2 regions of the Mycobacterium sp. NPDC004974 genome follow, and region 1 is predicted to be linked to the other one. Evidence: riboswitches for the same ligand, from Rfam matches in the RefSeq annotation. Region 1 holds a riboswitch; the other holds the start of a gene.
What was found. Region 1 has a riboswitch for thiamine pyrophosphate ahead of thiC (phosphomethylpyrimidine synthase ThiC). Riboswitches for the same ligand answer to the same signal wherever they lie in the genome.

Region 1 (6,431 bases):
TGCCGGCCCACAGCGGGGTGGACTCGAAGCTGTAGCCGTGCAGCGGCAGCCAGATGCCCTGCAACCAGATGATGAGCATGAACTGCAGCCCGCCGCGGCCTACCGAGGACATCAGCCCGGCGAGATTACCCATTCCGAACGCGGCCGATTTGAACAACCGGACGTCGACCATGGGCGACGACACCTTGAGCTCGACGATGCAGAACGCAACGAGCAGCAGCAGTCCGATCGCGATGGAGCCCAGCACCCACGGGCTGGTCCAGCCCGTGGTCGAGTCACCGTAGGGCTGGATGCCGTAGGTGATGCCGATCAGCAGCACCGTCAGGCCCAGCCCGAAGGTCAGCGTGCCGGCCCAGTCGAGCCGTCCGGCGGTGCGGACACCGAGTTCTTTGAGTGAGCGGTAGCTCCAGATGGTGCCGATGATGCCGATCGGGACACCCACCCAGAAGATGGCCTTCCAGTGCCACTCGGACAGGAAGCCGCCGATCAGCAGGCCGAGGAACGACCCGGCAACGGCGGCCACCATGTTCGTGCCCAGCGCCATCCCGCGCTGGTTGGCCGGGAAGGCATCGGTGAGGATGGCCGACGACGACGCCATCAGCATGGCACCGCCGACACCCTGAACGACGCGCCAGCCGATCAGCCAGACCGCGCCGCCACCGAGCTGGAACGGGTCGAAGGACAGCGCGATCGCGGCCAGGGTGAAGACCACGAAGCCGAGGTTGTAGATGCGGACCCGGCCGTACATGTCACCCAGACGCCCGAACGGCACGACGAGCACCGCGGTCACCACCAGGTAGCCCATCAACATCCACAGCAGGTAGCTGACGTTGCCGGGGGCGAGCGGGTTCAGCCCGATGCCGCGGAAGATCGCCGGCAGCGAGATCAACACGATCGAGGCGTTGATGGAGGCCAGCAGGATGCCCAACGTGGTGTTGGACAGCACCACCCACTTGTAGAACGGGTGATCGTGGTCCATCCGTTTGCGCCGGTCGGCGGTCTCGGCCTGTGCGGCGTCGACGTCGCCCGACGCGTTCGTCATCTCAGTCGTCATTCCGTCTTCGCTCTAGTAGCAATCGAGGGGGCTGCGAGGCCCAACATGTTCAAAACACATATATTAGCTATGCAAATCAAGCGGGGGCAACCCGAAGGCGCCCAGCCTGGCGGACTCGCCGGTTTCCACCCCAGCGTCGCGCCGCCACGCTCAACACGGCCCAGACGTAGAAAGCGGCACCCGGTCTGCGCTAGGTTGGGCCCTGCAAACCACACGCGGGAGTGCGCACGAGCGCACTGAGAGGACGGGTAGGCCCGTCGACCGTACGAACCTGACCGGGTAATGCCGGCGTAGGGAGATGAAAAATGAGTGATGTTCTTGTCGACCCTTCTGTGACCACCGGTCCGATCACCGGAAGCACCAAGGTCCATCGCGAGATCAACCATGACGGCACGACGATGCGCGTGCCGTTTCGCCGGGTGAACCTCACCAACGGCGAGCATCTGGACCTGTACGACACGTCGGGTCCGTACACCGACGACGCCGCGGTAATCGACCTGAACGCCGGCCTAGCGGCCCGGCCTGCGGTGCACAGAGACCGCGGCACCCAGCTGCAGCGGGCCCGCGCCGGGGAGATCACCGCCGAAATGGCGTATATCGCTGAGCGCGAAGGCGTTTCGGCTGATCTGGTGCGTGACGAGGTAGCCCGGGGCCGCGCGGTCATCCCGGCCAACCACAACCACCCCGAGGCCGAGCCGATGATCATCGGCAAGGCGTTCGGCGTGAAAGTCAATGCCAATATCGGCAATTCGGCCGTCACCTCATCGATCGGCGAGGAGGTCGACAAGATGGTGTGGGCGACCCGGTGGGGTGCTGACACCATCATGGACCTGTCCACCGGCAAGGACATCCACCAGACACGGGAGTGGATCCTGCGCAACTCCCCGGTCCCGGTCGGGACCGTGCCGATCTACCAAGCCCTGGAAAAGGTCAACGGCGACCCCACCAAGTTGACGTGGGAGATGTACCGCGACACCGTGATCGAGCAGTGCGAGCAGGGTGTCGACTACATGACCGTGCACGCCGGGGTGCTGCTGCGCTACATCCCGCTGACGGTCAAGCGCGTCACCGGCATCGTGTCCCGCGGCGGGTCGATCATGGCCGCCTGGTGCCTGGCACATCACACCGAGTCGTTCCTGTACACCCACTTCGATGAACTCTGCGAGATCCTGGCCCGCTACGACGTGACGTTCTCGCTCGGCGACGGGCTGCGGCCCGGGTCGATCGCCGACGCCAACGACGAGGCCCAGTTCGCCGAGCTGCGCACCCTGGGTGAGCTCACCAAGATCGCGAAATCCCATGGCGTGCAGGTGATGATCGAGGGGCCGGGCCACGTTCCGATGCACAAGATCGTGGAGAACGTGCGGCTCGAAGAGGAATGGTGCGAGGAGGCGCCGTTCTACACGCTGGGACCGCTGACCACCGACATCGCCCCGGCCTACGACCACATCACCTCGGCGATCGGCGCGGCCATCATCGCCCAGGCCGGCACCGCGATGCTGTGTTACGTCACCCCCAAGGAACACCTGGGCCTGCCCGACCGCAAGGACGTAAAGGACGGCGTGATCGCCTACAAGATCGCCGCGCACGCCGGCGACCTCGCCAAGGGGCACCCGCGCGCCCAGCAACGCGACGACGCGCTCTCGAAGGCGCGCTTCGAGTTCCGCTGGCACGACCAGTTCGCTCTGTCCCTCGATCCCGACACCGCGCGTGAGTTCCACGACGAGACGCTGCCCGCCGAACCGGCCAAGACCGCACACTTCTGCTCGATGTGTGGCCCCAAGTTCTGTTCGATGCGCATCACGCAGGACATCCGGGATGCCTACCCGGACGGGGTCGCCCCCGAGGACATCCAGCGCGGCATGGCCGAGAAATCCCAGGAGTTCGCCGACCACGGCAACCGCGTCTATCTACCCTTGACCACGTGAGGCCGAAGTGAACTTCCTGCCCTTGACCCCCGCGGGCGACACCCCGCTGCGGGTGATGACCATCGCCGGGTCCGATTCCGGCGGTGGTGCCGGGATCCAGGCCGACATGCGGACCTTCGCCATGCTCGGCCTGCACGGCTGCGTCGCGGTCACCGCGGTGACCGTGCAGAACTCGGTCGGTGTCAAGGGTTTCCACGAGATCCCGCTCGACATCGTCTCCGATCAGATCTCGGCGGTGACCTCCGATATCGGGATCCAGGCCGCCAAGACCGGGATGTTGGCCTCCTCGGAGATCATCACCACGATCGCCGAGACCTGGCGCATGGAGGGACTGTCCGGAACCGTTCCCTTGGTCGTCGACCCGGTGTGCGCATCGATGCACGGCGATCCGCTGCTGCACCACAGCGCACTGGACGCGCTGCGCACCGAACTGTTCCCGCTGGCCACGCTGGTCACCCCGAACCTCGACGAGGTCCGGTTGCTGGTCGACATCGAGGTCGTCGACCAAGCCTCGCAACGAGACGCGGCACGCGCCCTGCACGCGCTGGGTCCGCAGTGGGCACTGGTCAAGGGTGGGCACCTGCGCTCGTCGGCAGCCAGCCCGGATCTGCTGTTCGACGGCACGGAGTTCCACGAGTTCGCCGCGCCGCGGATCGACACCGGAAATGACCACGGTGCCGGCGATACCCTCGCCGCTGCGACGGCTTGCGCTCTGGCACATGGTTATTCAGTTCCCCAGGCTGTGGAGTTCGGCAAGGCCTGGGTGACCGAGTGCATCCGCGCGGCATATCCGCTGGGGCACGGCCACGGCCCGGTGAACGCGCTGTTCCGGTTGCAGCGATGAACCTGGAGGCGATCGCGGGCGTCGCGCACGAGCCCGAAGGGCAGGCGCAGGGCGTCGTCGTCCTCACCCACGGGGCGGGCGGTAATCGCGACTCGGCGATGCTGGTCAAGCTCTGCGACGAGTGGGCCTCCCGCGGCTGGCTGGCCGTCCGCTACAACCTGCCCTACCGCCGTCGCCGACCCAAGGGACCGCCGTCGGGATCGGCAGCGGGAGACCAGGAAGGCATCGTCGAGGCGATCGCCCTGGCCCGCAGCCTCACCGACGGCCCCGTGATCGCGGGTGGACATTCCTACGGCGGGCGCATGACCTCGATGGTGGCCGCCGACGGGGCCGGTCCGGACGTCTTGACGCTGTTCTCCTACCCACTGCATCCGCCGGGCAAGCCGGAACGCGCCCGCACCGAGCATCTGTCCCGCATCACGGTGCCGACGGTATTCACCCACGGCACGTCCGATCCGTTCGGCACGATCGACGAGCTCACCGCCGCCGCGGCGTTGGTGAGTGGACCGACCGAACTCGTCGTCATCGACGGTGCCCGCCACGACCTCGGATCCAAGCGCCTGGATGTACCCGCCCTTGCGGTGGATGGGGCGTTACGCGCTGTCGATATCGTCGAGCCATGACCTTCGCTCCTGGTCCGCCCGGTCCCTCCGGCCCGCAGGGCCACAACTACCCGCCACCGCCTCCGCAGCCGTATTCCACCGGTCCCGACCAGTTCTCGGCTCAGCCGAAGAAATCCTCGGCGCCCAAGTGGGCGCTGTTGGGTGTCGTGCTGCTGGTGGCCGTCATGGTCGCCGCGGGTGCGGTGTTCTACCTCGCGCGGGACCGCGGCGCCACCGAGGCCAGTCAGGTCCGCTCGGGTGATTGTCTGACCGAGATCCCCGACAGCAGCCGCGTGCTGTACGTCAAGACGGTGAATTGCGACCAGCCGCACAAGGGTGAGGTGTTCGCCGTGCTGCCGCTGCCCGACGGGGATTTCCCCGGCGATGCCACGGTGGTCACGTACGCCGACAAGTGCGCGCCGGCACTGACCCAGCACGCCCCCGGCGCAAGCGCGGAATCCGGTATCCAACTGTTCGTCCTGTACCCGACCGCGGACTCCTGGCAACGCGGCGACCGCACCGTGACGTGCATTGCTACCAGCAAGAATCCCCGCAGCGGCAAAATAGAGTAACGCGCTACTCTAGGCCGCTCACCCCGTGCGGTCGGACACTCGACACATGGTCGAGATCGATACGCGGGCCGCCACGGCCACCCTGCCGCTCGCACCGCGCAATCCCCTGTCCTATCGACAAACGATCAAGGCGATGCGGTCCTTCATCGAAGGACATCAGCGGCTCCGCGACGCGGGCGGACCCGTAAGCCGGATGGTGCTGGGCCCGCGGTGGCTGATCCCCCCGGTCCTGTTGGTCACGTCCCCGCAGGGAGCGCGCGACGTTCTCGGCCGCCGCGATTCGGTCGCCGATCGCGGCGGCGCCCTCAACATGGTCGAGCTACGTCGACTGATGGGCGGCAACCTGCTGAATCTGCCGCATGAGCGCTGGCTGCCGCGACGGCGAACGCTCCAGCCGATGTTCACCAAGCACAGCGTTCCGCGGTATGCGGGGCATATGGCCGCCGCAGCACACACGATCGCGGACGGCTGGCGCGACGGGGAGACGGTCGATCTGGATGTCGCGTGCCGGGCACTCACGCTGCGGGCGCTGGGCCGCTCGGTGTTCGGGCTCGATCTCGACGAGCGCGCCGACGATGTGGGCCCGTCGCTGCGTACCGCGTTGTCCTGGATCTCCGATCGGGCGGTTCGGCCGGTCAACTTCCCGCAGTGGGTGCCCACCGGCGGACAGCGTCGCGCCAAGGCGGCCAATGCCCGCCTGCACCGGCTGGCCGCCGAGATCCTCGCCGCGGTGCGCGACGATCCCGATCGGGACGCACCGCTCGTGCGCGCGCTCATCGAGGCCCGTGACCCGGATACCGGCCGACAGCTGACCGACGACGAAATCTGCGATGAACTGGTGCTTTTCATGCTCGCCGGGCATGACACCACGTCGACGACGCTGTGCTACTCGCTGTGGGCGCTGGGCCGCGATCCCGACCTGCAGTCCCGGCTGTACGACGAAGTCGCCGCGCTGGGTGATCGCACGCTGGCGCCCGACGACGTGCCGCAACTCGAACGCACCGTGCGGGTGCTGCACGAAGCGCTGCGGCTGTGCCCGCCCGGCGCCGGCACGCCCCGGATGCTCAACGAGGAGATGAGCGTCGACGGCTACCGCGCCGAGGCCGGCACGATGGCGATGGTCAATTTCTATGTCATGCACCGTGACCCGGCATTGTGGGACGATCCGCTGACCTTCGACCCGGAGCGGTTCACGCCCGAACGCTCGGCAGACAGAAACCGTTGGCAATACCTGCCTTTCGGCGGCGGCCCGCGGTCCTGCGTCGGCGATCACTTCGCCATGCTGGAGGCCACGCTGGCACTGGCGACCATCGTGCGCGAGGTTTCCGTGACCTCGCTGAATGACAACTTCCCGGTGGAGACCCCCTTCACCGTCATCGCCGCCGAGCCGATCCCGGCCCGCATCACAAGAAGGAGTACGCCATGAAGTTC
Region 2 (6,431 bases), on a different contig from region 1:
AACATGTTGGCGAACGGCAGCCACGGTCCGACCTTGGGGCCGGAGTTGGGCATGTTCCCCAGCAGCGGCTCGGCCACCAGCGGCCACAGCAGCAGGACCGCCACCGCACCGGCTGAAAATCGCACCAGCGCGCCGACGGCCACCCCGAGCACCGCGGCCAGCGCGGCGTACAACGCGAACCCGCCGGCCACCCGCCAGGTCGCCGGATTGGCCACCGACAGTTGGGTACCGACCACCGGGTCGGCGGCCATCCGGGCCACCAGCACCGATGCCAGCACCATGATCACCGCACACACCGAGGAGAACGCCGCGCACACCACCGCTTTGGCGGTCAGCACCTGTGTCCGGTTGGGCGTGGCCAGCAAGGTGGTGCGGATCAGCCCGCTGCGGTATTCGCCGGTCATCGTCATCGAGGACAACACCATCAGCACGGGAACCCCGAACACCGCGACACCGAGCGCGGCCTTGGACGGGGGCAGCCCGGTGTAGTGGTTCACCGTCATGCCCTGTATCGCTGCCAGGCCGAGGCTGAGTACAGCCACCCCGACCGTCGACCACAGCGGGGAGCGGGTGGTGGACAGTTTGATGCGCTCGGCGTCGAACGCGGCCAGCGCGCTCACGCCTGAGCCGCCCGATAATCGACAGCGTCATCGGTGAGTTTCAGATATGCCTCCTCCAGCGAGGCCTGCCGCTGGCTCAGCTCGTGCAGGGTGATGGTGTTGCGCGCGGCGAGGTCACCGATCACCTCGATGGCCGCGCCGTGCACCGCCAGCGCATCGCCGTCGGCGGCGGCCTCCACCTCGAACCCGGCGTCGGTGAGGACCTCGCGCAGTGTCTCCAGTTGTGGTGTGCGCACCCGCACGATGTCGGCGGATGTCCCGCTGACGAATTCGCTCACCGTGGTCGAGGCGATCAACTTGCCCTGACCGATCACCACCAATCGATCGGCGGTGTTGGCCATTTCGGCCAGCAGGTGACTGGACACGAACACCGTGCGGCCCTCGGCGGCCAGACTGCGCATCAGGGTGCGCACCCAGTGGATGCCCTCGGGGTCCAGGCCGTTGACCGGTTCGTCGAACAGCAGCACCGGCGGATCACCCAGCAGCGCGGCGGCGATCCCCAGCCGCTGGCTCATGCCCAGCGACAGCGTCCCGGCGTTGCGGTCCCCCACCGACGTCAGCCCGACCATCTCGAGCACCTCGTCCACCCGGGCCGGCGCAATCCGGTTGGCTGCCGCGATCCAGCGCAGGTGGTTGCGGGCTGAGCGGTTCGGATGGGCCTGACGCGCGTCGAGCAGGGCGCCGACCGTGCGCAGCGGATCCCGCAATTCCCGGTACTTCTTGCCGTCGATGGTCGCGGACCCGGCGTTGGGATGGTCCAGTCCGAGGATCAGCCGCATCGTGGTGGTCTTGCCCGCACCGTTGGGCCCGAGGAATCCGGTCACCACACCTGGTTCGACGGTGAACGTCAGATCGTCGACGGCGCGGTGGGTCCCGTAGAGCTTCGTCAGCCCGGCCAGTTCGATCATGGCTCCCATGGTGTCAGCGCCACCTCACGTGTCGGGGCCTGCCTGCGCCACCACCATATCGGCGACCGCCCGCATACCGGCGGCGTTCGGGTGCAGCGGGGCGGGCCGGCCCGGCCATGGCAAACCGGGCCGCGTGGTCCATGGCTGGGCCGACCAGGCATGGTGCGGCAAGCTGGCCTGCGCGGCGCGAACCCAACCGCAGCCAGTTTCGGCGGCAGCCTTTCCGGTGAGTCGTTCCAGCGTGGCCGCGACGTGTCGGCCGAGTTCCACGTCGGCCTCCGACAGCGGCGAGGCCGCGACGCCCTGCGGCGGTAGCAGCGTCAGGTAGTCCACGAACAGCACCCGGGCCGCAGGAGCGCGTTGCCGGATCTCACGCCCCACCGTCACCAGCGAGTCGGCCACCTGCGTCAACGCCGTCTCACGCGCGCCGGGATCCAGCAGGCCGCGAAGGAACGACCCCACCAGCGGCAGGGACCGGGTGAACCGCGGCAGCGCAGCCGCCATCAACTGGGGCACATAGCCGGCGTCATTGCCGCCGATCGTGACCGTGACCAGAACCTCAGACCCGTCGAGCGCGCCGATCTGCGGCGGCGCACCGTTCTGAGGCTCATGCAGTATGTGCGCGGTGGTGGCCCCCGAGTAGGTCACGTCCACCAGGTCGAGCCCGAGTCGGGCCGCCGCCAGATGCGAGTAGTTGCGTGCCGAGCGACCCGCCTGCCACGGGGCACCCGCAGCGGACGGTTTGATGCCCGGCCCGGCAGCCATCGAACTGCCCAGGGCGACATAGCGCTTCATAACACCGCTCCCCCGCATCGAGCCTGCGCCCAGATCGCGATTTTGTTCATTTTCACGATCTCAGCGCAGACTCGGCGCACTCACTGCCGCCTCGGCGCGAAATCACAGCGCCGGGCTCGACGCCTGTGCCCAGAACCGCTTCGGGATACGCCCCGCCTGACGCGCCAGGTATCCGGCGGTGACGGCAGCCGACATCGCGGCGGCCATGGTCGGCGGGTCGGAGGCACGGGTGACGGCCGTGGCCAACAGCACGGCGTCACAACCCAATTCCATCGCCATGGCAGCATCGGAGGCCGTGCCGATCCCGGCATCGAGCACCACCGGCACTCCGGCCTGCTCGACGATCATCTCGATGTTGTGCGGGTTGGAGATGCCCAGACCGGTGCCGATCGGTGAGCCCAGTGGCATCACCGCGGCACAGCCGGTGTCCTCCAGCCGGCGGGCCAGCACGGGGTCGTCGTTGGTGTAGGGCAGCACGATGAACCCGTCATCGACCAATTGCTCTGCGGCCTTGACCAATTCGATGGCGTCGGGCAACAACGTGCGCTCGTCGGCGATGACTTCGAGTTTGACCATGTCGGTGCCCAGCGCCTCGCGGGCCAGCTGCGCGGTCAGCACGGCCTCGGCGGCACCGCGACAGCCCGCGGTGTTCGGCAGTGCCGCGATGCCGAGCCGGTTGAGCAGGTCGAGCACCCCGGTACCGGTCTCGGCGTCCACCCGCCGCATCGCCACGGTCGTCAACTCTGTCCCCGAGGCCACCAGAGCCTCTTCCAGCACCGCCAGGTTCGGCGCGCCGCCGGTTCCCATGATCAGCCGGGAGCCGAACTCCCGGCCGCCGATCCGCAGAACTGAATCACCCACCCTGCACCGCCGTCACGACCTCCACCCGGGCTCCGTCGGACAGGGTCCGATCCCATTCCGAGCGGGGCAGCACCGTCCAGTCCAGCGCGACGGCGATGCCCTTCTCGGGGAAGCCCCGGGTTTCCAGCAGTCCCTCGACGGTGGTCTGCTCGTCCACCTCGAGGGTCTCGTTGTTGACCGTGATGGTGATCATTTCGCTCCCACGCCCACCTCGAGTTCAGCCGCGATCCGCTCAGCGGTCCACGGCGCCAACAGAAATCCGTTGCGGCCGTGTCCGACGGCCACCAGCGTGCGCTCGTCGACACGTTCGACGATCGGCAGGCCGTCCGGTGTCATGGGCCGCAGCCCGGCCGCCGTCTCGGCCAGTTCGTACTCGCCCAGCGCCGGCATCACGGCGCAGGCGTCCTCGAGCAGATCACGCACCCCGCTGACCACCGGCGCGGTGTCGCGGCCGTGCTCGTACTGGGTGGCGCCGACCACCACGCCGTCGGCACGCGGCACCAGGTACACCGGCCGCCCGTGCACGCGGGCCCGGATCACCCGCTGCGGCACCGGCATACAGCCCTTACGCCACCGCAGCCGCAGCACCTCGCCCTTCACCGGACGCACCGGGAGGCCCGGCAGGAGCTTCGGGGCGTCGATCCCGTTGGCGACCACCCGCACGTCCGCTTCGACATCGGCCAGATCCTCGACGGGCCCGGCCCAGCGCACGGCCAGTCGCTCGCAGTGCGCGGCCAGCCCGTCGACCACGGCGCGGTTGTCCACGGCGAGTTCGGTGGTGGCCCGGAACCCGTGCCGGATGCCTTGGGCCAGCAGGGGCTCCACGTCACGGGCAGCCGTGATCAGTTCGACGGGCTGCCCCTGGGCCGACAGCCATTCGGCGACGGTACGCAGGTCGGCCACGTCGGCCCGGTCGACGGCGACGACGAGTGACTCGCGCGCGGTGACCACCTCGGGCGCCAGCCCGTCGAGGAATCCCGAGTGCCACAGCTTCAGTGATTCCAGGCCGATCTGCAGTATCTGCTCCTCGCCCGGCCAGCCTTCGCTGTGCGGGGCCAGCATTCCGCCGGCCACCCACGACGCGCCGCGCTCACGCGTGCAGTGCAGCCGCACGGTCCAGCCGTCCAGCGCCGCCCGCCGTGCCACCGACAGCCCGATCACACCGCCGCCGATGACGGCAAGTGTTCGCGCCATACCTGCTCCCTTCGCCGGCATGACCCGGATCAGGTGTGACGGTCAGGGCCGGTCCGGATGCCCACTCTCAGCCCCTCGTCCCCGGGACTCCCGTATTGATTGCCAGTCCAGGGTACTCGGGCGGTACCGGCTACCGTCGCGGTGTGGAATCACCCGCCGACCGTCTGCAGCGCGCCACCCTCTACCTGTGCACCGATGCCCGCCGGGAGCGTGGTGACCTGGCCGAATTCGCCGATGCCGCGCTGGCCGGCGGGGTGGATCTGATCCAGCTACGCGACAAGGGTTCGGCCGGAGAGAAGCAGCTCGGCCCGCTGGAGGCCCGGCAGGAACTCGACGCGCTGGAGATCCTGGCCGACGCCGCCCGTCGCCACGGCGCACTGCTGGCGGTCAACGACCGCGCCGACATCGCCCTGGCTGCCGGGGCCGACGTGCTGCACCTGGGCCAGGACGATCTGCCGCTGGACGTCGCGCGCGGCATCATCGGCGAGCGTCCGGTGATCGGCCGCTCCACCCATGACGCCGGGCAGGCCGCGGCCGCGATCGATGAACAGGTGGACTACTTCTGCGTCGGGCCGTGCTGGCCCACCCCGACCAAACCCGGCCGGTCCGCACCCGGCCTGGACCTGGTGCGCTCGACGGCCGCGTTGAACCCGGCCAAGCCGTGGTTCGCGATCGGCGGGATCGATCAGCAGCGACTGCCCGAGGTGCTGGCCGCCGGCGCCCGGCGCATCGTGGTGGTCCGGGCGATCACCGCCGCCGAGGATCCCCGGGCGGCGGCCGCGGAACTGAAGGCTGCGCTCGCGCGGGCCTAGTGATGCCGGTTGTGCTCCAGCGGCAGGGACGCCGTCACCGCCCGCAGCTGCTGCCAGCTCGCGGCGAACCCGGGATGCAGCGGCAACTCGGCCACCTCGTCCTCGGCCACCCAGCGCAGCTCCGAACTCTCCCGGTTGGGGATGGTCTCCAGCGGCTCGGGCACGTCGGCGATCACCGTCGTATAGGACCAGTGCGTGCCGCCGATACCGGCCACCTCGGCCGTCACCACGGTGGTCCGCACGGTGAGCTGCTCGGCCGTCACCCCGGCTTCCTCGTGGGCTTCGCGGACCGCGGCCTGCTCGGCGGTCTCATGACTGTCGCGGGCACCGCCGGGCAACGCCCACGTTCCGCCCTGATGACTCCACGGGGCCCGGTGTTGCAGCAGCACCGCCGCCGATCCGCCCGGCCACGGTGCCCGCAGCAGCAGGCCGGCCGCACCGTGGCGCCCCCAGTACCGGGCGCCGTTGTCGGAGAACACCCAGCCGTCACCGTCGCCACGCACCCGTACAGGATAAGGAACGTCGCGAGTTTCGGTGGGTCCCAATTTCTCAGCGAGCCTAAGCGCGGCGCTCTTAGAATTTTTTTATAGTGGTGGGACGCCCCGTTTGTACCGAAACTAAATGAGGTCCGTGCGCAGGTGACTGTGGAGTTGGCACATCCCTCGACCGAACCACTCGCGTCCCGGTCGCCGACCACTCCTGCCCACCCGCGCTGGTGGTTTCTGTGGACCACTCCCGGGCGCATCCTGACGATCGGGCTCGTGTTGTCGGCCCTCGTGCTCGCCAGCGCGTTCGCGACGTCCACCACGATCAACGACCGCCAGCAGGCGTTGACCACGGTGCTCGACCACACCGAGCCGCTGGCGTTCGCGGCCGGCCAGCTCTACACCACGCTGTCGGTGGCCGACGCCGCCGCTGCCACGGCCTTCATCGCCGGAGCCGAACCCCGCGACGTGCGCCAGCGGTACGAGCAGGCCATCACCGACGCCTCGGTGGCGGTGACGCGGGCATCGAGTGGGTTGACCGACGAAGCGCTGGTGCAGCTGCTCGGCCGGATCAACGCACGGCTCGCCGTCTACACGGGCCTGGTGGAGACCGCACGGACCAACAACCGGGCCGGCAACCCGGTGGGTTCGTCGTATCTGTCGGAAGCCTCGGCGCTGATGCAGTCGCAGATCCTGCCCGACGCGCAACGCCTGTACGAGGAGACCTCGGCGCGGGTGGACGCTGAGACGACGGCC

Region 2: it holds a riboswitch for thiamine pyrophosphate, as region 1 does, so the genes downstream of both, thiO (glycine oxidase ThiO) here and thiC (phosphomethylpyrimidine synthase ThiC) in region 1, are expected to answer to the same signal.

Annotation. Positions count from the first base shown of each region.
Region 1 covers NZ_JBSGAQ010000012.1:192,154-198,584, forward strand. Annotated here, with positions in the region: gene ACWEFV_RS24420 (MFS transporter) at 1-1,054, opposite strand, end outside; TPP riboswitch at 1,260-1,369, shown strand; gene thiC (phosphomethylpyrimidine synthase ThiC) at 1,360-2,982, shown strand; gene thiD (bifunctional hydroxymethylpyrimidine kinase/phosphomethylpyrimidine kinase) at 2,990-3,826, shown strand; gene ACWEFV_RS24435 (alpha/beta hydrolase family protein) at 3,823-4,449, shown strand; gene ACWEFV_RS24440 (septum formation family protein) at 4,446-5,000, shown strand; gene ACWEFV_RS24445 (cytochrome P450) at 5,047-6,426, shown strand; gene ACWEFV_RS24450 (DUF3303 domain-containing protein) at 6,423-6,431, shown strand, end outside.
Region 2 covers NZ_JBSGAQ010000002.1:28,317-34,747, forward strand. Annotated here, with positions in the region: gene ACWEFV_RS05105 (ABC transporter permease subunit) at 1-620, opposite strand, end outside; gene ACWEFV_RS05110 (ATP-binding cassette domain-containing protein) at 617-1,528, opposite strand; gene ACWEFV_RS05115 (SGNH/GDSL hydrolase family protein) at 1,553-2,323, opposite strand; gene thiG (thiazole synthase) at 2,426-3,184, opposite strand; gene thiS (sulfur carrier protein ThiS) at 3,177-3,377, opposite strand; gene thiO (glycine oxidase ThiO) at 3,374-4,378, opposite strand; TPP riboswitch at 4,368-4,482, opposite strand; gene thiE (thiamine phosphate synthase) at 4,522-5,190, shown strand; gene ACWEFV_RS05140 (NUDIX hydrolase) at 5,187-5,693, opposite strand; gene glnX (protein kinase G-activating protein GlnX) at 5,829-6,431, shown strand, end outside.